Regions from separate parts of the Streptomyces luomodiensis genome, predicted to be linked through region 3. Evidence: riboswitches for the same ligand, from Rfam matches in the RefSeq annotation. Region 3 holds a riboswitch; each other region holds the start of a gene.
The links. A riboswitch is a leader RNA that binds a small molecule or an ion and turns the genes downstream of it on or off. The one in region 3 is predicted to bind cyclic di-AMP.

Region 1 (5,458 bases), 2.9 Mb from region 3:
GGCCCTTGCGCCACCACTCCGGCAGCATCGCGAGGGCCTCGTCCCCGAGCGGATTGACGCCGGGACCGGCCGCGAGGGCGTGGGCGACCAGGACGTGCAGGCATTTCACCCGGTCCGGCATCCCGCCCGCGCTGGGGAAGCCCTGGAGCACCTCGATGGCGTCGCGGCGCGCGATGTAGTCCTCGTGGGCGGCGCGGTAGGCGGCGGCGAGCTCCGGATCGGTGGCCAGCCGGGCGGTCATCTCCTTCATCACGCCCCCGGCCTCCAGCGTGCCGATCGCGGACGCGGCGCGCGGACAGGTCAGGTAGTAGAGGGTCGGGAAGGGCGTACCGTCCTCGAGCCGCGGGGCGGTCTCCACGACGTCCGGATGGCCGCAGGGGCAGCGGTGCGCGATCGCACGCAGGCCCCGGGGCACACGGTTCAGCTGCTCCCGTACGGCGCGGACGTCCGCGCCGGTGGGCGCGGTGGGCTCCGTCTGGGGCGGGGGCGTATCCATGAGTGGGAAAGTTCTTCTTCTTCGTGTCGATTCGTCACCGGGGTGTCACTGACGGCCGGAGCGCGGCGCCTCAGCGGCGCGCGCTGCCCGCCCCCGGCGTGTCCGCCGCGTCCACGGCGTCCCAGAGGTTGGTGTACCACGGGCGGTGGGCCGCGCCCTGGTCGATGGTGTGCTCGGCGGAGCCGCTGCCGTCCGCCACGCTGAAGCCGGTCTCCCCCGGCTTCAGGAAGTGCAGCCGTTCCCGGGCCTGCTGCTCGGTGTAGGCGGGGTCGCGCAGCCGGGCCTTCTGCTCCCGCAGCTTCTTGACGTCCTCGCGGGCCCGCTGGGCCTCGCGCCGCTGCTCGGCGATGTCCGAGCGCTGGGAGATGTACTGCCGCATCGGATAGGCGAGCGCCACGACGAGGGAGCAGACGACCAGCGCGAGCAGCGCCGCGCGGCCGGTCAGCCGGCCCCGGCGGCGCTTGGTCCGCACGCGGTAGACCCGGGCGGCGGCGTGCTCGCCGAGCGCCTTGAGCCTGGTCGCGGTGGAGAACCGTTCCCGATCCGCCGGCACGTCGCCTCCCCGGTGATGACTTCGCTTGCGTAACGCCGTCCCCGGCCACGGTACGGGACCGCGGCCGGGGACATGCGTCAGACGGGTCCGCTCCCCGGAGGGAAGGGTCAGCCCTTGAAGCGCGGGAAGGCCGAGCGGCCCGCGTACACCGCGGCGTCGTCGAGGATCTCCTCGATGCGCAGCAGCTGGTTGTACTTGGCCACCCGCTCGGAGCGGGCCGGGGCGCCGGTCTTGATCTGACCGCAGTTGGTGGCGACGGCCAGGTCGGCGATGGTGACGTCCTCGGTCTCACCGGAGCGGTGCGACATCATGCACTTGTAGCCGTTGCGCTGGGCCAGCTCGACCGCGTCCAGGGTCTCGGTCAGCGAGCCGATCTGGTTGACCTTGACCAGCAGGGCGTTCGCGGTGTCGTTCTCGATACCGCGGGACAGCCGCTCCGGGTTGGTGACGAAGAGGTCGTCGCCGACCAGCTGGACCTTGTCGCCGAGCTGCTCGGTGATGGTCTTCCAGCCGTCCCAGTCCTCCTCGTTCAGCGGGTCCTCGATGGAGACCAGCGGGTACGCCGCCACCAGCTCGGCGTAGTACGAGGTCATCTCGGCGGCGGTCCGGGACTGGCCCTCGAACTGGTACGCGCCGTCCTTGTAGAACTCGGAGGCGGCGACGTCGAGCGCGAGCGCGATGTCCTGGCCCGGCTGGTAGCCGGCCTTCTTGATGGCCTCGACGATCAGGTCGAGGGCCTCACGGTTGGAGCCGAGGTTCGGCGCGAAACCGCCCTCGTCGCCGAGGCCGGTGGACAGGCCCCGCTCCTTCAGCACGGACTTCAGCGTGTGGTAGACCTCGGCGCCCCAGCGCAGGGCCTCGGAGAAGGACTCCGCGCCGATCGGAGCGATCATGAACTCCTGGATGTCCACGTTGGAGTCGGCGTGCGACCCGCCGTTGAGGATGTTCATCATCGGGACCGGCAGCAGATGGGCGTTCGGGCCGCCGAGGTAACGGAAGAGCGGGAGGTCGGACGCCTCGGAGGCGGCGTGCGCGACGGCCAGGGAGACGCCGAGGATGGCGTTGGCGCCGAGCGAGGACTTGTCCGGGGTGGCGTCCAGGTCGAACATCGCCTGGTCGATCAGGCGCTGCTCGGTGGCGTCGTAGCCGACCAGCTCGGGGCCGATCTGCTCGATGACGGCGAGGACGGCCTTCTCCACGCCCTTGCCGTTGTAACGGTTCTTGTCGCCGTCACGGAGCTCGAGGGCCTCGAAGGCGCCGGTGGAGGCGCCGGACGGAACGGCGGCACGGCCGGTGCTGCCGTCGTCGAGGCCGACCTCGACCTCGACCGTGGGGTTGCCTCGCGAGTCGAGGATCTCGCGAGCTACGACGACGTCGATGGACGGCACGAGGTTCTCCTTCGTATGGGTCTGCGGTAGCAGCACGAGCCTAACGGGCCGGGAGGGCTGCGCCCCGCGTTCGCCCGTCCCACGAGACGGGACGTGACACAAAAAGCCAGATTCAGGATTGAATATCCAGATTTCTCTGGAATGGGTGGCCCGCTATGCGTGAGCCCCGGCCGGGCGCGCCATGGGGCGGCACGCCCGGCCGGGGCCCGTTCTCAGCCGGCTCTCAGGCGGCTTAGCTGAGGTGCAGGCGCTGACCCGGGTAGATCAGGTCGGCCTTCTCGACGATGTCCTTGTTCAGCTGGAAGAGCTTCTTCCAGCCACCCTTGACATGGTGCGCCTCGGCGATCTTGCCGAGGGTGTCGCCGGACTTGACCTTGTACTCGCCGTCACCCTTCTTGATCGGACCGCGCGCCTGCTGACGCGCGGCGTGCTGGGACGCGGTACGGGGCTGCGCCTTCGGCTGGGCGGGCTTGGCGGCCGGGGCCGACTCGGTGGAGGTTCCGCCCTGCGCACCGGAAGACGTCGAAGGAGCGGCGGGCGCCGAGGGTGCGGACGGGCTGCCGCCGGCGGTCAGGCCCTTGCCGCAGACCGGCCAGGCACCCTTGCCCTGGCTGCCGAGGACCTTCTCGGCGATCTGTATCTGCTGGCCCTTGCTGGCCTTGTCCGCGGTGGGGGCGAACGCGGTACCGCCGTAGGCGGCCCAGGTGGAGCTCGAGAACTGCAGACCGCCGTAGTAGCCGTTGCCGGTGTTGATCGACCAGTTACCACCGGACTCGCACTGCGCGACCTCGTCCCACTGAGAGGTGGTGGCCGCGGAGGCGGAGGTGGCCCCGATGAGCGGTGCCGCCACGGCGGCGCCGGCCAGGCCGGTGAGCGCGGCGATACGGGTGGCCTTGGAGGGGCGGCGGTGCTTCCCGTTGGACTTGAGCATCGTTGGTTCGTTTCCTCACCGACGCCTACGAGGTGAGCTGTCGGGTTCGGACGTGAGTTGCCCGGCCGGTCGCGATGGTCGCGTCCGGCTTCACCCCTAGCCGACGAGCCCGTGTCCACAGGCCACTCGGCACCTACCTTGGGTCCCCCGCTCCTGCCTTCGGCGCTGACGCGTCGGTTCCCCCCGACCGCCGGCAGGATTCGGCGTGACGATCGACGGTGCCCGCGGTGGCGAGCGGGAAGACGGTAAACACACCTCCGGAGAAGGTTCAAACACCCCAATCGCAGTGAATGGGGCTGTAATTGATCTCACCCGGCCCACATCAGTGCAGGTGGGCCGGGTGGGGAGGGATCGGACACGCGGTGCGGCCCGGAAAATGTGACGAGATGTATGTCTCACCGGAACCAGATCGGGCAATTCACCCCGAATCACTGCTCCCTGATGGTGAGGTCAAGGCGCTGACCAGGAAGGATCAGGTCGGGGTCGATGCCGATGAGGTCCTCGTTGTCTTCGTAGAGCCCTTGCCAACCACGGCTGACGTTCTGGTCCTCGGCGATCCCTGACAGGTTGTCACCGGGTCGAACGGTGTAGGCGTCGCCCGTGGGGTCCTGGGTGCGGTCCGCGCCATCGCGGGAGGCGTGGCGCCCGGAGGGCCGCGCGTCCCCCGAACCGCCGTCACCGGCCCGCTCCCCGGCGTCCTGGGCGCCACGATGGCGGCCAGTGGGCGCGGGGTCGGCGGAGGAGTCCCCCGCGGACCCCTTCGAGCCCTCGTCCGCGGGCCCGCCCGAGGGCTCGTCGGCGGGCTCGTCCGCGGGCTTCTTCGAGGACTCGCCCGCAGGCTCCTTCGAGGACCCCTCGGAACCGCCCGAAGCGGAGCCGTCCGACGCCGAGCCGTCCAGTCCATCGGAGGACCGCGAGGCGTCGGACGTGTCCGGCCGCTCGGCCGACCCGGACGCGTCCGACCCCCCGGAGCCGTCGGACCGGCCCGCTCCCGGGGCCGGGTCCGCCTCCGGATCCGTCTCCGGGGTGGCCGTGCGGCCGGGGTTCACATCGGGGGCGTCGGCACTGCCGGTGAGTCCGGTACCCAGTGAACAGTTCGGCCAGGCGCCGGGCCCGCGGTCGCCGAGGATCGACTCGGCGACGGATATCTGCTGGGAGCGGGAGGCCAGGTCGGGGCGCGGGGCGTACTCCGTGCCGCCGTACTTCTTCCACAGGTCGAGGGTCAGCCGCAGTCCGCCGTAGAAGCCGTCGCCCTCGTTGGCGCTCCACATGCCGCCGCTCTCGCATTCGGCGACCCGGTCCCAGGTGTCGGCGTCGGCGGCCTGCGCGCCGGCCGCCCCGAAGAGGGGCATGGCGATGCCCGCGCCCGTGACCCCCGCCGCGACGACGATGGCCGGAGCCTGACGGGGGCGACGGTGTCGACCATTACCGGAACGCATGCGATTGACCTCTCCTGTGGCGAATCGGTTGCCGGTGAACATAGCGACGGCACACGATCATCACAAGGCGATGTATCCCAGGTCACGCCGCGATCACGTGGCTGACCTTTCGTCACCTTTGCCGGGCCGTACGGGTCTTGCCGACCTCACTGGGCCCCGGAGTTCCAGGTCACCGGCAGGGTGCGCAGCCCGCGCATGATGAGCCCGCCGCGCCACCGCAGGTCCTCCGGGTCCGCCGCGAGCCGCAGTCCGGGCAGGCGCCGCAGCAGGGTGCCGATCGCGGTCTGGGCCTCCAGCCGGGCCAGCGGGGCGCCCAGACAGTAATGGATGCCATGGCCGTAGCCCAGGTGCTGGTTGTCGCGGCGGGTGAGGTCGAGGACGTCGGGCGCCTCGAACCGCTCGGGGTCCCGGTCGGCGGCGGCGAGCACCACCAGCACCGGCTCCCCCTCGGCGATGCGCTGCCCCCCGAGGGTGAGCGGCTCGGTGGCGAACCGCCAGGTGGCGATCTCCACCGGCCCGTCGTAGCGCAGCAGCTCCTCGACCCCGGCGGCCAGCAGCCGCTCGTCCCCTTCTGTCAGGGCCCGCTGCATGAGGGCGCGCTGCTCGGGATGGCGCAGCAGTGCGTAGACGCCGTTGCCGATGAGGTTGACG
Region 2 (5,458 bases), 1.8 Mb from region 3:
TCTTGCCGATCGGCGGTAGGCGTTCGGTTCGTAGGCGTACGCATGACGAGGGGCGGGCGGGGCCTTGCGGCCCGCCCGCCCCCTCGTATCTCGTATCGCGTATCCGTGCCGCCGGACGGCCTGCGGCCTCAGTCCGAGGCCGAGGTCAGCAGGTCCAGTTCCGGCTGGGTCAGCTTGAGGTCGACCGAGGCCAGGAGGGCCGGGAGCTGGTCGACGGTGCGGGCGCTGGCGATGGGGGCCACGACCGTGGGCTGGGCGAGGAGCCAGGCCAGGGCGACCGTGGCGGGCTCGGCGCCGTGGTTGGCGGCGACGTCGTCCAGGGCGGCGAGGACCTTCTGGCCGCGCTCGGTCTCCAGGTACTTGGCCGCGCCCGTGGAGCGGGGGCTGTCGACCGCGGTGCCCGGACGGTACTTGCCGGTGAGGAAGCCGGACGCCAGGGAGTAGTACGGGAGGGTCGCCAGGCCGTGGCGGGCGGCGACGTCGGCCAGCTCGCCCTCGAAGGTGTCGCGCGAGACCAGGTTGTAGTGGGGCTGGAGGGCGACGTAGCGGGCCAGGTTCTCCTGGGTGGAGAAGGTGAGCTGGGCCTCCAGGCGCTCGGCGCTCACATTGGAGGCGCCGATCTCGCGGACCTTGCCCTCCCGGACCAGCTCGTCCAGGGTGGTGATGATCTCCTCAACCGGCACCGACGGATCGTCGTAGTGGGTGTAGTAGAGGTCGATGTAGTCGGTGCCCAGCCGCTGGAGGGATTCCTCGATGCCCGACTTGATGGCGGACGAGGTCAGGCCGCGCGGCTCCGGGACCCCGGCGCCCACCTTGGTGGCCAGGACGATGTCGGAGCGGTTGCCGCGGGAGGCGAACCACTTGCCGAGGATGATCTCGGACTCGCCGCCCTCGTTGCCCGGCACCCAGGCGGAGTAAACGTCGGCGGTGTCGATGAAATTGCCGCCCGCCGCCACATAGGCGTCGAGCACCTCGAAGGACTCGGCCTCGTTCGCGGTCCAGCCGAAGACATTCCCACCGAAGGAGAGCGGGAAGACGGACAGGTCACCGATCTTCTGCTTGTTGTCAGCCATGTATTCCCTCAACGACTGACTGGAAGAGGTTGTTCCACCACACCCGCGCGGATTGCGCCGTGCCGGGCACGAACAACCGGCGGCCCTGGCGTCAAGGGGGGAGAGAGCGCCAGGGCCGCCGGGGTATCAGGGGTAACCGTGGTGTCAGGGGTGTCAGAGGTGTCAGGGGTTCTGTCCGTGCTGGCGCAGCCAGGGCATCGGGTCGATCGGCGAGCCGCCGCCGGGCCGGACCTCGAGGTGGAGGTGCGGGCCGGTCACATTGCCGGTGGCGCCGACGCGGCCGATGGTCTCGCCCGTCGTCACCTTGCCGGAGGTGACGACCATCGAGGACAGGTGGCAGTACCAGAGCTCGGTGCCGTCGTCGAGGGTCAGCACGATGCGGTAGCCGTACGAGCCGGCCCAGCCCGCCTGGGTGATGGTGCCGCCGTGCACCGCCTTGACCGGAGTGCCGGTCGGGGCGGCGAAGTCCTGGCCGGTGTGGTCGGCCGACCACATGTCGCCCGCCTGGCCGAAGCTCGCGGTCAGGGTGTACGAGCCGACGGGGAGGGTGTACGCGGCGGCGAGCCTGGCCTGGCGCGCGGCCTCGGCCTTCTTCTCGGCCGCCTCCTTCGCCCGCTGCTCGGCGGCCTTCTTCTCCGCCTCGGCCTTGGCCTTGGCCTGGGCGGCCACCTCCGCGGCCTTGTCGGCGGCGTCCTTGGCGGCGGCCTTCGCCGCGGCGGTGCGGTTGTCCTCGTCCGCCGCGTTCTGCTGGTTCTCGGCCTGCTGGAGGATGCGGGCGCGGAGCGCCTCGCCCGCGTCGGTGGTGCCGCGCTGCTCGTCCGCGCTGGTCAGACCGGCCTGGGAGAGCGGGGCGGCGGTCGTCTGGGCGCCGTCGCTGTCGCTGTCGTCCGACATGAAGGAGCCGATGCCGGGCAGGTCCTTGGCGGCGGGCAGACTGGCCTTGACCTCGTCGGCGACATGGCCGAGGTCGGGCAGGGATATGGGCGCGGCCGGACGGTCCTTGGCGCTGGCCATACCGCCCGCGCCGACCGCCGCGATCATGCCGACCCCGAGGACGGCGCCGCTGCGCGCCATGGTCCCGCCCCGCTGCTTCACCACGCGGTGCCGGCCACGTACGGGAGCGATGGAGTCCTCGGTGGGGTTCCACTCCTCCCAGGACTCGGTTTCGAAGCCGGCGCCCGGGGTCTCGGGCGCGTCCCCGTCCGCCTGCCGATCGCCGGGGGCGAAGTACCGGTCGTCGGGGGCGAAGCGGCCACCCCCGGAGCTCGTCCCACCCCCGGAGCTCGTCCCACCCCCGGAGCTCGTCCCGCCGCCGGCGTCGAAGCCGGGGCCGTAGGCGGTGGCGGTCCCCGAACCGCCTCCCCCTGTGCGATACGGAGCCTCGTCCAGGACAGACCTGTTGGACGCCACGGAGGCGCACTCCTTTCCTTCCCTCTCGCCTACCGGGTTAGCTGACGGGTTCGGAGCAGGAAGGTCTCCTACGGGTCAGGTTCGACCCGATTCACCCCAAGGTTGTTGGTTCCCCGGTTCCCTTGGTGTTGCTGGTGGTGCGGTGCTGCCGCTGTGCGTACGGGATTCGGCGACGGCGCACGGTGCCGCCCTTGCGACGGTTGTGACGACCGCGCTGCGTTATCGAACGTTAATAGAGAGCGGGATGTGATTCCAAGCCGTTCCGAGGAATCCGCGCACCTTTGGCATGAACTTAGCGCCCATGGAGGGACAGATGGGGGCGAGTCAACACCTCGGGCAAGGGTTGGCAAAAACGCGGTCCGGCTGATCGTGTGTCAATTGTTATGCGGAGGGAGCTCGGTTGGTTACGCACCGTGTGCGGGGCCGCCGGCGCTCGTACGGGCGTCGCGACCGCCCGCGTTCCCGTTCGCCCGTCCGTTGCCGTTCCCTCGTCCGTTGCCGTCCCCCCGTCCGTTGCCGTTCGCCCGTCCGTTGCCGCGGGCCGAGGTCCGGCGGACCGCCAGCAGCGCCATGTCGTCCGGCGTCCCGCCACCCGTATGGCGCTCCACATCGGCCACCAACGCGCCCACCAGCTCCTGCGGCTCATCGAAGCGTTGGCCGCGCAGCCGCTCCTCCGGGTCGTAGAACTCGCCGTTCCGGTCCCGGGCCTCCGTCACCCCGTCCGTGAAAAACAGCAGCGTCTCCCCCTCCGCGAACCCCAGCTCCTTGACCCGGTCCGGCCAGCCGTCCATCTCCCCCATGCCCAGCGGCAGCGCCCGTGCCTCCGGTTCCAGGGCGCGCAGCGCGCCGTCCTCGTCCAGCAGCAGCGGCGCCGGATGGCCCCGGTTGATCAGCCGCAGGGTGGAGTCGCCGCGCGGAATCTCGGCCACCACGGCCGTGGTGAACCCCTCGACCACCTCGAGGTCGGCCCGCCGGGCGCCCTCGCGTTGCAGCGCCCGCTCCAGCCGGCCCACGAGCGCCTCCAGGGTCGACTCCTGCTCCGCCGCCTCCCGGAAGCAGCCGAGGAGGATCGCCACGACCTCCACGGCTTGCAGCCCCTTGCCACGTACGTCCCCGATGATCAGCCGTACGCCGTGTGGGGTGTCCTGGACCGCGTACAGATCACCGCCGATCGCCGCGTACTTCTCCGCCGGTACGTACCGCGCCGCGATCTCCAGCCCGGCGAGACGGTCCGGCGGCGCGGGCAGGACGGCGCGCTGAGCCGCCTCCGCGACACCGCGCGCCGAGGCGAGCCGGTGGTAGCCGAGCCGCACGATGCGGTTGATCACCAGCGCGAGCACGGTCACGGTCGCAACCGTGACGATCTCGGTGGCCGCCTGGGTCGGGTCCGCCACCCCGTGCAGCTCCGCCAGCAGACAGGTCGTGAGGACGGCGGCGACGGCCGTGACGACGGTCTGGCGCAACGGTAAGAGCGCCGCGGCGACCAAGGGGGCGGCGGCGAAGAAGGGCGAGGCGGTGTAGCCGGGCGGGGCGGCCAGGTCGTAGGCGATGCCGCCGAGGACGAGGACGGCGGGGACCCAGCGGGCCAGCCGACGGCCCGGCGGCCCCTCGTCCGCCTCCTCGGCCGCGCCGGACCTCGCACCGGGAGCCGCGCCGGCCTCCGGGGTGAACGGGGCGGACGAGGGGGACGAGGGGGACGAGGGGGACGCGTGGGCGGAGGCACCGGTCGAGGCGCTGGGGCCGAGAGGCGTACGGAGGCGGTTACGGGGCCTGCGGACGCGCGGGCCGCTCAGCCGTGACCAGGCCGTACGCCACTCCGCACGGGCGCCCGTACGAGCCCTGCTCCCTCGCACCCGCACCGGCTTCTCTCGCTTTCCCTGGTCCGTGCCCCGGTATCAGGCTTGCGGGTGCCGGGCCGCGATGCGAGTCGGTGTCGGCCATGTGGGGGCGTCAGGCGACGTTTCCAGATCGGTGATGGTGGTGTGCTGGAACCCGAGTGGCCACGGAGGGCATGCCTCCGGGGCCACTCGCCAAGCATGGCGTTCGCCCGGACTCAGAATCCGTTACCTTGGCCGCCGCCATAGCCCTTGTTGTCGTGGCCCCTGTTGTCGTGCCCCTTGGTGCCGTAGCCCTTGTTGTCGTGGCCCTTGTTGTCGTGGCCCCTGTTGTCGTGGCCCTTGTTGTCGTGGCCCCTGTTGTCGTCGGAGGTGTCGTCGGAGGTGTCGTCGACGGCGATGTTGGCGCACTTGCTGCCGACGTTGATGTCGCCGGTCGGGGAGAGCACACCCAAGCCGGCGATCGGGCCGGTCGCGGTGTCGCAGTCGTTGCTCTGGACGGCCGCGTCGGAGTTGGTGAAGTTGATGCACTCCGAGCCGACATCGGTGTCGCCCGTCGGGGCGCCCAGGGCGCCGCTGATGATGGCGCCGGTGGCCGTGTCACACGCGTTGGTCTGGATCGCTCCCAAGCTATCCAGGCCGTGGGCGGACGCTCCACCCGCGCTCCCCAGGGCCAGAGCGCCTGCCGCTACGGACAGGAGAGCTGCCTTCATTCCGATGTTCACTTGGTTCCTCCAGAAAAGCCGATCCGCGAACAAGCCAGACGCTCACATTGAACGAACGGCGATCCGCGCGGCACCGGAGGCGCGCAAATGCATCACCCAATAAGATCTAACGATCAAATGATTACAGGTCCACACCGAGCGCGCGGGCGTGGCGGTCGGCCGCGAGTTCCGCCGAAACCTCGTCGAGGTACACCTCGCACACCAGCCGTCCGTCGCGGGTGAGATTGTGCTCCAGCTCCCACAGCACGATCTCGTCCCCTCCGGCGAGCAGGAAGGCGTGCTCATAGAAGCGGCACCAGGTGGCATCGGGCCCGCCGGAGCGGCGCCGGGGCTTGGGCGCGAGGGCGATGTCATGGGCGAACGCGGTGGCCAGCAGCCGCTCGGTCTCCTCGCCCGGACGGTCGGCGTTCTCCGC
Region 3 (5,458 bases):
CGGTACGTACCGCATCAGGGTGTCGAGATCCGCGCCCGGGTGCTTGATCAGATGGCGGGCGGCGGCGATGACCTCGCCCAGGTTGTGCGGCGGCATATTGGTCGCCATGCCGACCGCGATTCCGGACGTGCCGTTGACCAGCAGGTTCGGATAGGCGGCGGGGAGGGTGACGGGCTCCTGCTCACTGCCGTCGTAGTTCGGTGCGAAGTCGACCGTGTCCTCGTCGATCGACTCGGTCATCAGCGAGGTCGCCGACGCCATCCGGCACTCGGTGTACCGCATCGCCGCCGGCGGGTCGTCGTTGCCCAGCGAGCCGAAGTTCCCGTGGCCGTCGACCATCGGCAGGCGCATGGAGAACGGCTGCGCCATGCGCACCAGCGCGTCGTAGATCGACGCGTCGCCGTGCGGGTGGAGCTTTCCCATCACCTCACCGACGACACGGGCGCACTTCACGAACCCGCGCTCGGGGCGCAGCCCCATCTCGTTCATCTGGTAGAGGATGCGGCGGTGCACGGGCTTGAGCCCGTCACGGGCGTCGGGCAGCGCGCGCGAGTAGATGACCGAGTAGGCGTACTCGAGGTAGGAGCCCTGCATCTCGTCGACGACGTCGATGTCGAGGATGCGCTCCTCGAAGTCGTCCGGCGGCGGGGTTTTGGTGCGGCGGCGGGCCATCGCGCTTGCGGCTCCTTCAACTGCCGATGAGGGATCTGACGCCGACCATTGTGGCCCGGCCCGCCGACAAGTGTGGAACGGCCCGGGGTGGCCGGGGCCGGGACGGGCCCGCGGACCGTGCCCGGCACCCTGGTGTGACGGCCCTTCGCGGAGGGGCCGGTCCGGCGTCCGAGGGATCGCGGAAACGGTTCGCGGAAACGGTTCGGGGGGATGGGAACGGACCGGAACTTCGCCAGATGTCCGTGCGCTTGCATACAGTGACAGAAGCGCTGCGCAAGCGGCTGGCACGCGCTCATCACGCGATGGAAGGGACGTACATGCCCATGGGTCACACGGCCACGCAGCAGGCCGGTTCCGGCGGCCTGAAAGCGACCGAGCACCGGCTGGCCAATGGCCTGCGCGTGGTGCTCTCCGAGGACCATCTGACCCCGGTCGCCGCGGTCTGTCTGTGGTACGACGTCGGCTCACGTCATGAGGTCAAGGGGCGCACGGGTCTGGCCCACCTCTTCGAGCACCTGATGTTCCAGGGCTCGGCGCAGGTCACCGGGAACGGCCACTTCGAGCTGGTGCAGGGGGCCGGCGGCTCGCTCAACGGCACGACCAGCTTCGAGCGCACCAACTACTTCGAGACCATGCCCGCCCACCAGGTCGAGCTCGCCCTGTGGCTGGAGGCCGACCGGATGGGGTCCCTCCTGACCGCGCTGGACGAGGAGAGCCTGGAGAACCAGCGCGACGTCGTCAAGAACGAGCGCCGCCAGCGGTACGACAACGTCCCGTACGGCACCGCCTTCGAGAAGCTCGTGGCCATGGCGTACCCCGAGGGCCACCCGTACCACCACACCCCGATCGGCTCGATGGCCGACCTGGACGCGGCCTCCCTGGAGGACGCGCGGGAGTTCTTCCGCACCTACTACGCGCCGAACAACGCCGTGCTGTCGGTCGTCGGCGACATCGACCCCGAGCAGACGCTCGCCTGGATCGAGAAGTACTTCGGCTCCATCCCCTCCCACGACGCCAAGCGGCCGCCCCGCGACGGCACGCTCCCGGACGTGATCGGCGGGCAGTTGCGCGAGGTCGTGGAGGAGGAGGTCCCGGCCCGCGCCCTGATGGCCGCCTACCGGCTGCCCCACGACGGCACCCGTGAGGCCGACGCCGCCGACCTGGCGCTGACCGTCCTCGGCGGCGGGGAGTCCTCCCGGCTCCACAACCGCCTGGTGCGCCGCGACCGCACCGCCGTGGCCGCCGGATTCGGCCTGCTGCGGCTGTCGGGCGCCCCCTCGCTCGGCTGGCTGGACGTGAAGACCTCCGGCGGTGTCGAGGTGCCCGCCATCGAGGCCGCCGTCGACGAGGAGCTGGCCCGCTTCGCCGAGGAGGGGCCGACCCCGCAGGAGATGGAGCGCGCACAGGCGCAGATCGAGCGCGAGTGGCTCGACCGGCTGGCCACGGTCGGCGGCCGCGCCGACGAGCTCTGCCGGTACGCGGTGCTCTTCGGCGACCCGCAGCTGGCGCTGACCGCCGTGGAGCGGGTGCTCGCCATCACCCCCGAGGAGGTGCGGGCCGTGGCCGCCGCGCGGCTGCGCCCCGACAACCGCGCCGTGCTGGTCTACGAGCCCGTCCAGGGCGCCGAGGACGCAGCCGACACCGACGCCGACGAAGCCGCCGAGACCGACGCAGAAGGGGAGGCGGCCCAGTGAGCGACGCCGTCACCGCGACCATGACCTTCCACCCGCAGCCGAAGGGCGGCGCCCCCAAGCCGTGGGCGTTCCCGGCGCCCGAGCGCGGTGAGCTGGCCAACGGCCTCACCGTGCTGCGCTGCCACCGCCCCGGCCAGCAGGTCGTCGCCGTCGAGATCAATCTGGACGCGCCGCTGGACGCCGAGCCGGCCGGGCTCGACGGCGTCGCCACGATCATGGCGCGCGCCCTGTCGGAGGGCACCGACAAGCACGACGCCGAGGAGTTCGCCGCCGAGCTCGAGCGCTGTGGCGCCACGCTGGACGCGCACGCCGACCACCCCGGCGTCCGCGTCTCCCTGGAGGTTCCGGCCTCCCGGCTGCCCAAGGCGCTCGGTCTGCTGGCCGACGCGCTGCGCGCCCCCGCCTTCCCGGACGGCGAGGTCGAGCGGCTGGTGCGCAACCGGCTGGACGAGATCCCCCATGAGCTGGCCAATCCGGCCCGCCGCGCCTCGATGGCCCTCTCCGCCGACCTCTTCCCGGCCGCGTCGCGGATGTCCCGGCCGCGGCAAGGCACCCAGGAGACCATCGAGGGCATCGACGCCGCGGCCGTGCGGGCCTTCTACGAGGCGCATGTCCGGCCCTCCACCTCCACCGCCGTCATCGTGGGCGACCTCGGCGGCGTCGACCTCGACCGGGCGCTCGCCGACACCCTCGGCGCCTGGACGGGCGGGGCGGCCGTGCCGCGCACGGTGCCTCCGATCGTCGCGGACGACACCGGCCGCGTGGTGATCGTCGACCGGCCGGGCGCGGTCCAGACCCAGCTGCTCATCGGGCGCGTGGGCGCCGACCGCCACGACCGCGTCTGGCCCGCGCAGGTGCTGGGCACCTACTGCCTGGGCGGCACCCTCACCTCCCGCCTCGACCGTGTGCTGCGCGAGGAGAAGGGCTACACCTACGGGGTGCGCGCCTTCGGCCAGGTGCTGCGCTCCGCGCCCCCCGCGCCCTCCGGCGGTTCCTCGGGCGCCGCGATGCTGGCGATCAGCGGCTCGGTGGCCACCGAGGTCACCGGCCCCGCGCTGGAGGACCTCTGGAAGGTGCTGCGCACGCTGAAGGAGGAAGGGCTGACGGACGAGGAGCGCGATGTCGCGGTGCAGAACCTGGTGGGCGTCGCGCCGCTGAAGTACGAGACGGCGGCGGCCGTCGCGGGCACCCTCGCCGACCAGGTCGAACAGCACCTTCCGGACGACTTCCAGGCGCAGCTCTACGCCCGCCTCGCGGAGACCGGCACGGTGGAGGCCACGGCGGCGGTGGTGAGCGCCTTCCCGGCGGACCGGCTGGTCACGGTGCTGGTCGGCGACGCCTCGGCGATCGAGGAGCCGGTCAGGGCGCTGGGCATCGGCGAGGTGCGCGTCATCTCCGGCTGAGCCGGCCTGACGCTTCGTCGGCTGACGGCCCGACGACTGACGGACCGTCCGGCCGGCGATGCGGCCGATGAGCCGGTCCGCGATCCGGTGCGGGAAGGACCCCGGCCCCAAGGGGGTGCCGGGGTCCTTCCTTCATGCCCGATTTAATGCCCGATTTGTGGGAGTGACTACGTGTTTGGTTTGTGGGGAGAGCAACAAAAAACCGGAACCGTTTGGTGATCGAAAGCGGGCCCGTTTAGCGTCAATCCGGCTGTTCGCCAGCGACCCGCCGCATCCGCGGCACGGACAGTCATCGCCGAGTCCCCGTACGGCGCGAGCCAGGGGAGCCGGGGACCCAACACGTCCCCTGGGGTGAATCGGGCGCCTTCCCCGGTGGGGGAGGGGCTCGTAGGAGACCTTCCTGCTCCGAACCCGTCAGCTAACCCGGTAGGCGAGAAGGAAGGAAAGGAGTGCGCCAGACCATGGCGTTCACCCGTACCGCCACCGGGAAGCACCGTCGTCCCCGCAAACCCGGCCTGCGCACCGGCGCGAACATCGCGGGCATCACCACGGTCGCTTCGGGAGTCGTCGCCGGGATAGCCGGACAGGCGTTCGCGGCCGACGAGGGCCCCTCCTCCCACGAGACCGGTCTGACCCAGGCGATCGTGATCGGCGACGGGATCGCGGACCACATCGAGGCCCAGGCGCAGTCCCAGGAGACCGCCGCCGAGCAGGCCGCCGCCAAGGCCAAGGCGGAGGCCGTCGCCCGGCAGGAGGCCGCCAGGAAGGCGGAGGCGGCGGCGAAGAAGGCCAAGGCGGAGCGCGATGCCAAGCTGCGCGCGGCGCGCGAGGCCGAGCGCAAGCGCCTCAACACCTTCGTGGCGCCGATCAGCGGCTCCTACGTCTCCACGGCCTACCAGGCGTCCAGCGGTCTGTGGTCCTCCGGCACCCACACCGGTATCGACTTCCACGCCTCCACCGGCACCTCGGTGCACGCCGTGGGCTCCGGCGAGGTCGTCGAGGCGGGCTGGGGCGGTGCCTACGGCAACAACATCGTCATCAAGATGAACGACGGCACCTACACCCAGTACGGTCATCTGTCGTCGATCGGCGTCTCGGTGGGCCAGAAGGTGACCCCGGGCCAGCAGATCGGCCTGTCGGGCGCCACCGGCAACGTCACCGGACCGCATCTGCACTTCGAGGCCCGCACCAGCGCGGAGTACGGGTCGGACATCGACCCCCTGGCGTACCTGCGCTCGCACGGCGTCAACGTCTGACCGCCTGCTCCCGGAACACCGCGAGCATTCCGTGAAGGCCCCGTCCGCCGGACGGGGCCTTCGGCGTGCGCACCGCCGCCCGCCGCCCCAAGCCGTCGCCGCCCCAGCCACCGTCACCCCAAGCCGCCGCTGACCAAAAAATATCCATGAAATGCTCCCCGCCATCGGAAATGGCGTCCGCTTGGAATAGAGTATTCAACGCGTGTTCAATGGGTGCGTTTCGCGGGCGTTTAGGCGGAGGTTCGGCAATGTGGGACCGGAAATGAACGGGGATACGACCGCGGTCCAGGGCGGTCGCCGGATTTCGGCGCACGCACTGTGTACGGCGATTCGCGACGACATCGTCTCCGGTGCGTACCAGCCCGGCAGCCGGCTCACCGAGGAACTCCTCGCCCGGCGCTACGGGGTCTCGCGGGTGCCCGTCCGGGAGGCG
Region 4 (5,458 bases), 2.8 Mb from region 3:
GACCTTCATGGGGAACGGACGGGCGGGTGGCAGCCCGCCATGAAGGCGGGGACCCTCGGTTGACGGGAAGCGGACTGCCACCTGGAGGGGAAGCTAGGCCGGAAAGTGGGGGCCATGCGGGTGAATGAACGGGAGTGGACGGTTTTCGTCGCTCCTGTGACGGCGACTGATCGCAGGGTGAGCGGGGTGGCCGAGAGTCTCGAGCGGCCCTGACCGAAGCGCCCATAGGGGCCCACCCGGGTGCCGGCCGGTGTTATGCGCGCGGTTACTCTCCCGAGCTATGGACGTACTCATTCATCTGTTCGTCGGTCTGCACATCGTCGGCATCGGCGCGCTGCTCGGTGGCTTCCTCTCGCAGATGAAGGCGATGAGCGCGGGCGAGGCCCGGATGACCCCGGGGATGCTGCACGGCGCGCTGACCATGCTGGTGACCGGCGTGGCGCTGGTCGGGCTCAATCAGGCCGACGACAACAGCGTCAATACCGTCAAGATCGGCCTGAAGCTGGCGCTGCTGATCGTGATCCTCGGTCTGGTGTACGTGAAGCGCGACGAGGAGAAGGTCGAGTCGGCCGCCTTCGGCGCGGTGGGTGCCTTGACAACGGCAAACATCTTCATCGCCGTTCTGTGGACCTGACGAACTGATGTACGGGGGGAGCTGAGCGCAACCTCGGTGCAACCATTTGCACTCGCGAGCTGTCGTAGTAAAGAGCTTGGCAGTCGAGAGGAGTGGCCATGGGGGTATGGGGGTCAGTCGGAGGTCGCGGAGGTCTCGGGAGTCTCGGAGGTCGTCGTAGCCGGCGTGCGGGCATCGTGCTGGGGCTGGCGGGGATGACGGTGCCGCTCGCGGTCGCCGTGGCCGGTCCGGCGCAGGCCGCCGCGTCGTACTGCACCAGCACCGCGGGTCCGTATCAGAAGCAGGCCGAGAAGTTCCTGGGCCGCCCCGTCGACGGGCGGCAGTCGCGGGCGGACTGCCGCGCGATCCAGAAGTTCCAGATCAACCACGGCATCAGCCCGACGATCGGCTACGCCGGCCCGATCACCTCGGGTGTGATGAAGCTGATCAACGCCCAGAAGGCGGCCGGACACAAACCGAACGCGGCGAAGAAGTGCCCGACCAACAAGGGCCGCATCGCCTGTGTCGACCTCACCCGGCAGCTGAGCTGGATCCAGGACGGCTCCCGGCTGGTCTACGGACCGGTTCCGGTGCGGACCGGGCGGAACGGCTTCGAGACCCGCACCGGGCTGACCAGGGTCTACTGGCGGAACAAGAACCACTGGTCGACGCTCTACAAGGTCGCCATGCCCTACAGCCAGTTCTTCGACGGCGGTCAGGCGTTCCACTCCATCGCCGGCAGCGTATGGTCCCCGCCCGGCTCCCACGGCTGCGTCAATATGCGCGCGGCCGACGCCAAGAAGTACTGGAGCCTGCTGAAGAACGGCGACGATGTGTACGTCTACGGGCGCAAGCCCGGCACCTGAGGCGATGCCGGTGCCGCTGCCCGAGACCCGGCCCCGGGCAGCGGCACCGCGGCCTCTGAGGGCCTGCCCCGCGAAAGTCTGGCTCAGCCTGACCCGCGAAAGCCTGGCCCGCGAAAGCCTGGCCGACGAGAGCCTGGCCTACGCGGGCCGTACGCTCCCGTAAATCGGCATCTCCGTGATCGGGGCCTTCTTCACCACATCGCCCGGCTTCGGCGCGTGGATCATCATCCCGTCGCCGATGTAGAGGCCGACATGGCTGATGTCGTCGTAGAAGAAGACGAGATCGCCCGGCTGGAGCTGGGACGTCGAGACGCGCGTACCGATCTTCACCTGGTCCCAGGTGGTGCGCGGCAGCGAGATCCCGGCGGACTTCCAGGCCGCCTGCGTCAGTCCTGAGCAGTCGAAGGAGCTCGGGCCGGTGGCGCCCCACACGTACGGCTTGCCGAGCTGCGCCTTCGCGAAGGCGATGGCCTGGGCCGCCTTGGAGCTGTTGGCGGGGGCCGAGGGGGCCGTCGAGCCGCCGCTCCCGTCCTGCTGTCCCTGCTGCTCCTGCTGCTTTTTCCGGGCGGCGGCCTCCTGCCGCTGCTTCTCGGCCAGCGCGGCGGCCTTACGGCGGGCCTCTTCCGCCTGCTTCTTCTCGATCGCCGCCAGCCGTGCCTTCTCCTTGGCGGTCAGATTCGCCAGCAGCCGCCGGGCCTCGGTCAGTTTGTCCTGGACGGTCTTCTTCTGGGTCTTCAGCTGCTTCTGCGCCGCGGTCAGCGTGGCGAGGCTCGCGCCGGCCTTACGGCGCTCCTCGGCGGTCTTCGTCCGCTGTGTCCGGAAGTTGTCGACGGCCTGCTTCTGTCGACCGGTCAGCCGGTCCAGCAGATGCGACTGGTCGAAGACGTCCTGCGGATCGTCGGAGAACAGCAGGGTCGCGGCGGAGCGGGCCAATCCGCCGTCGCGGTACTGGGCGGCGGCGTAGGTGCCCAGTGTGCGTCGCGCCTCGTTGAGCTTCTCGGTGCGCTGGGCGACGGAGTCCAGCAGCTTGTCGACCTTGGCCCGCTGCTGGTCGGTGCGTTCCTTCGCGGCGTTGTAGCGCTGGGTGGCGGTCTCCGCCTGGTGGTAGAGGGTGTCGACCTTCTCCTTGACCTTCTCGATCGACTGGGAGGCCGGCCGGGGATCACCGGGCGCGGCGTTGGCCGACTGGGACAGGAGGGTGACGGAGGCGAGGGCGGCCGTGGTGAACCCGACGGCCGTACGGCGGCCGTGACCGGTGCGCGGGGCGGGTATGCGGGTCCGCGGTTTGCGGTGCGACGCCAAAGGAGGCGACTCCTTCCGTGGACCGCCTACCGGGTTAGCTGTCGGGTTCGGGCGGTTCGGAAGGTTGCCCTACGGCCTCGCGCGCGGCACGTGCGTGCCGCACCGCTCGGCCGATTCACCCCGGTCGTGCGTTCTGGGTCCCCGGCTCCGGGCCGCCTCGCGGCGGTGCCGGACTCGGCGGAGGCCGCCCGTGCCGACGCGGTTCGCCGACGGATCGTCCGGGCCGCCTGACGCAGGACGGTAGCCAATGCGTGGGGCTTCTGTGAAGACTGGTGTTCGTTTTGCCCGAAACCGTTTCGTGATGTTCGGACGTCGGGTGTCAGTGGGGCGGCCTAGACTCGGGGAGCGATGAGCAGCCTCTTTGACGACAGCTTCCTGGCGGACCTCGGGCCCCCCTCTCATGAGGAGGAGCCACCGCCGCCCGAGGATTCGGCGCACCCTGCCCACGGTGGTGCTGAGGACGTGCCGCATCACCTCTTCAGCGGCGCCTTCGACGCGCCCGTGCCCAGGGAGGCCCACTACCGGGACGGCGCGCCGCGGCCCGCCGTGGACCCGTCCGCCCTGCTCGAGGGGATGAACGAGCAGCAGAAGGCCGCCGTGGAGCACACCGGCGCTCCGCTGCTGATCGTCGCGGGCGCCGGCTCCGGCAAGACCCGGGTGCTCACCCACCGCATCGCGTATCTGCTCGGTGCCCGCGGGGTGCACCCCGGCCAGATCCTCGCCATCACCTTCACCAACAAGGCGGCGGGCGAGATGAAGGAGCGCGTCGAGGAGCTCGTCGGCCCGCGGGCCAACGCCATGTGGGTGTCCACTTTCCACAGCGCCTGCGTCCGCATCCTGCGCCGAGAGTCCAAGAAGCTCGGCTTCACCTCGTCGTTCTCGATCTACGACGCCGCCGACTCCAAGCGGCTGATGTCGCTGGTCTGCCGGGATCTGGACCTCGACCCCAAGCGGTTCCCGCCGAAGTCCTTCAGCGCCAAGATCTCCAACCTGAAGAACGAGCTGATCGACGAGGAGACCTTCGCCGGGCAGGCTGCGGACGGCTTTGAGAAGACCCTCGCTGAGGCGTACGCGATGTACCAGTCGAGGCTGCGCGAGGCCAATGCGCTGGACTTCGACGACATCATCATGACCACGGTCAATCTGCTCCAGGCGTTCCCGGACGTCGCCGAGCACTACCGCCGCCGCTTCCGGCACGTCCTGGTGGACGAGTACCAGGACACCAACCACGCCCAGTACACCCTCGTGCGCGAGCTGGTGGGCACGGACACCGAGGAGACGACCGCCGCCGAGCTGTGCGTGGTGGGCGACGCCGATCAGTCGATCTACGCCTTCCGGGGCGCCACGATCCGTAACATCCTCCAGTTCGAGGAGGACTACCCCACCGCGCGGACGATCCTCCTCGAGCAGAACTACCGCTCGACCCAGACCATCCTGAGTGCGGCCAACGCGGTCATCGAGCGCAATGAGAACCGCCGCCCGAAGAACCTGTGGACACAGGCCGGCGCCGGAGCCGAGATCGTCGGCTATGTGGCCGACACCGAGCACGACGAGGCCCAGTTCGTCGCCGACGAGATCGACCGGCTGACGGACGCGGGCGACGCCAAGGCCGGGGACGTGGCGGTCTTCTACCGGACCAACGCCCAGTCCCGTGTCTTCGAGGAGATCTTCATCCGGGTCGGGCTGCCGTACAAGGTCGTCGGCGGCGTGCGCTTCTATGAGCGCAAGGAGGTCCGGGACGTCCTCGCGTACCTGCGGGTGCTGGCCAACCCCGAGGACTCCGTCCCGCTGCGCCGGATTCTGAACGTGCCCAAGCGCGGTATCGGGGAGCGCGCCGAGGCCATGATCGACGCGCTGGCGCTGCGCGAGAAGATCACCTTCCCGCAGGCGCTGCGCCGGGTGGACGAGGCGTACGGCATGGCGGCCCGCTCGGCCAACGCCGTCAAGCGGTTCAACACCCTCATGGAGGAGCTGCACACCATCGCGGAGTCCGGGGCGGGCCCGGCGACCGTCCTGGAGGCGGTGCTGGAGCGCACCGGCTATCTGGCCGAGCTCCAGGCGTCCACCGATCCGCAGGACGAGACCCGGATCGAGAACCTCCAGGAGCTCGCGGCCGTGGCCCTGGAGTTCGAGCAGGACCGGAGCGAGGAGAACCCCGGCAGCCTCGCGGACTTCCTGGAGCAGGTCGCGCTCGTCGCCGACTCCGACCAGATCCCGGACGAGGACACCGAGGGCTCCGGCGTGATCACGCTGATGACGCTGCACACGGCGAAGGGTCTGGAGTTCCCGGTCGTCTTCCTCAGCGGCATGGAGGACGGCGTCTTCCCGCATATGCGGGCGCTCGGCCAGACCAAGGAGCTGGAGGAGGAGCGGCGGCTGGCCTATGTGGGGATCACCCGGGCCCGCGAGCGGCTCTATCTGACCCGGTCGACGATGCGCAGCGCCTGGGGACAGCCCGCGTACAACCCGCCGTCCCGCTTCCTGGAGGAGATCCCGGATCAGTATGTGCGGTGGCGGCGCACCGGGCCCGCCACCCCGTCGGCGTCCATGGGCGGCGTCGCCTCGACCCCGCCGTCGGGGCTGTCGTCCGGTCTGTCGTCGTCGCGTGCGCGCACCGGGGGCAGCGGGTTCGCCACCCGGCGGGCCAAGGAGCGTCCGGTGGTCGCTCTGGCCATCG

Region 1: linked by a shared signal. The riboswitch ahead of PS467_RS17705 (transglycosylase family protein) and the one ahead of PS467_RS30315 (M23 family metallopeptidase) in region 3 are both predicted to bind cyclic di-AMP.
Region 2: linked by a shared signal. The riboswitch ahead of PS467_RS22500 (M23 family metallopeptidase) and the one ahead of PS467_RS30315 (M23 family metallopeptidase) in region 3 are both predicted to bind cyclic di-AMP.
Region 4: linked by a shared signal. The riboswitch ahead of PS467_RS18500 (C40 family peptidase) and the one ahead of PS467_RS30315 (M23 family metallopeptidase) in region 3 are both predicted to bind cyclic di-AMP.

What each region holds. Positions count from the first base shown of each region.
Region 1 is NZ_CP117522.1:4,226,195-4,231,652, forward strand. Features, by position in the region: gene PS467_RS17690 (DUF501 domain-containing protein) at 1-496, opposite strand, end outside; gene PS467_RS17695 (FtsB family cell division protein) at 567-1,049, opposite strand; gene eno (phosphopyruvate hydratase) at 1,157-2,437, opposite strand; gene PS467_RS17705 (transglycosylase family protein) at 2,670-3,368, opposite strand; cyclic di-AMP (ydaO/yuaA leader) riboswitch at 3,376-3,543, opposite strand; gene PS467_RS17710 (transglycosylase family protein) at 3,797-4,807, opposite strand; gene PS467_RS17715 (cytochrome P450 family protein) at 4,954-5,458, opposite strand, start outside.
Region 2 is NZ_CP117522.1:5,336,461-5,341,918, reverse strand. Features, by position in the region: gene PS467_RS22510 (hypothetical protein) at 1-19, shown strand, start outside; gene PS467_RS22505 (aldo/keto reductase) at 129-1,073, opposite strand; gene PS467_RS22500 (M23 family metallopeptidase) at 1,236-2,483, opposite strand; cyclic di-AMP (ydaO/yuaA leader) riboswitch at 2,495-2,638, opposite strand; gene PS467_RS22495 (PP2C family protein-serine/threonine phosphatase) at 2,888-4,342, opposite strand; gene PS467_RS22490 (hypothetical protein) at 4,537-4,947, opposite strand; gene PS467_RS22485 (DUF6227 family protein) at 5,165-5,458, opposite strand, start outside.
Region 3 is NZ_CP117522.1:7,175,091-7,180,548, forward strand. Features, by position in the region: gene PS467_RS30300 (DNA gyrase/topoisomerase IV subunit A) at 1-672, opposite strand, end outside; gene PS467_RS30305 (M16 family metallopeptidase) at 990-2,366, shown strand; gene PS467_RS30310 (M16 family metallopeptidase) at 2,387-3,769, shown strand; cyclic di-AMP (ydaO/yuaA leader) riboswitch at 4,053-4,216, shown strand; gene PS467_RS30315 (M23 family metallopeptidase) at 4,231-5,025, shown strand; gene PS467_RS30320 (GntR family transcriptional regulator) at 5,288-5,458, shown strand, end outside.
Region 4 is NZ_CP117522.1:4,405,696-4,411,153, reverse strand. Features, by position in the region: gene PS467_RS18510 (hypothetical protein) at 281-634, shown strand; gene PS467_RS18505 (L,D-transpeptidase) at 829-1,479, shown strand; gene PS467_RS18500 (C40 family peptidase) at 1,618-2,781, opposite strand; cyclic di-AMP (ydaO/yuaA leader) riboswitch at 2,790-2,956, opposite strand; gene pcrA (DNA helicase PcrA) at 3,130-5,458, shown strand, end outside.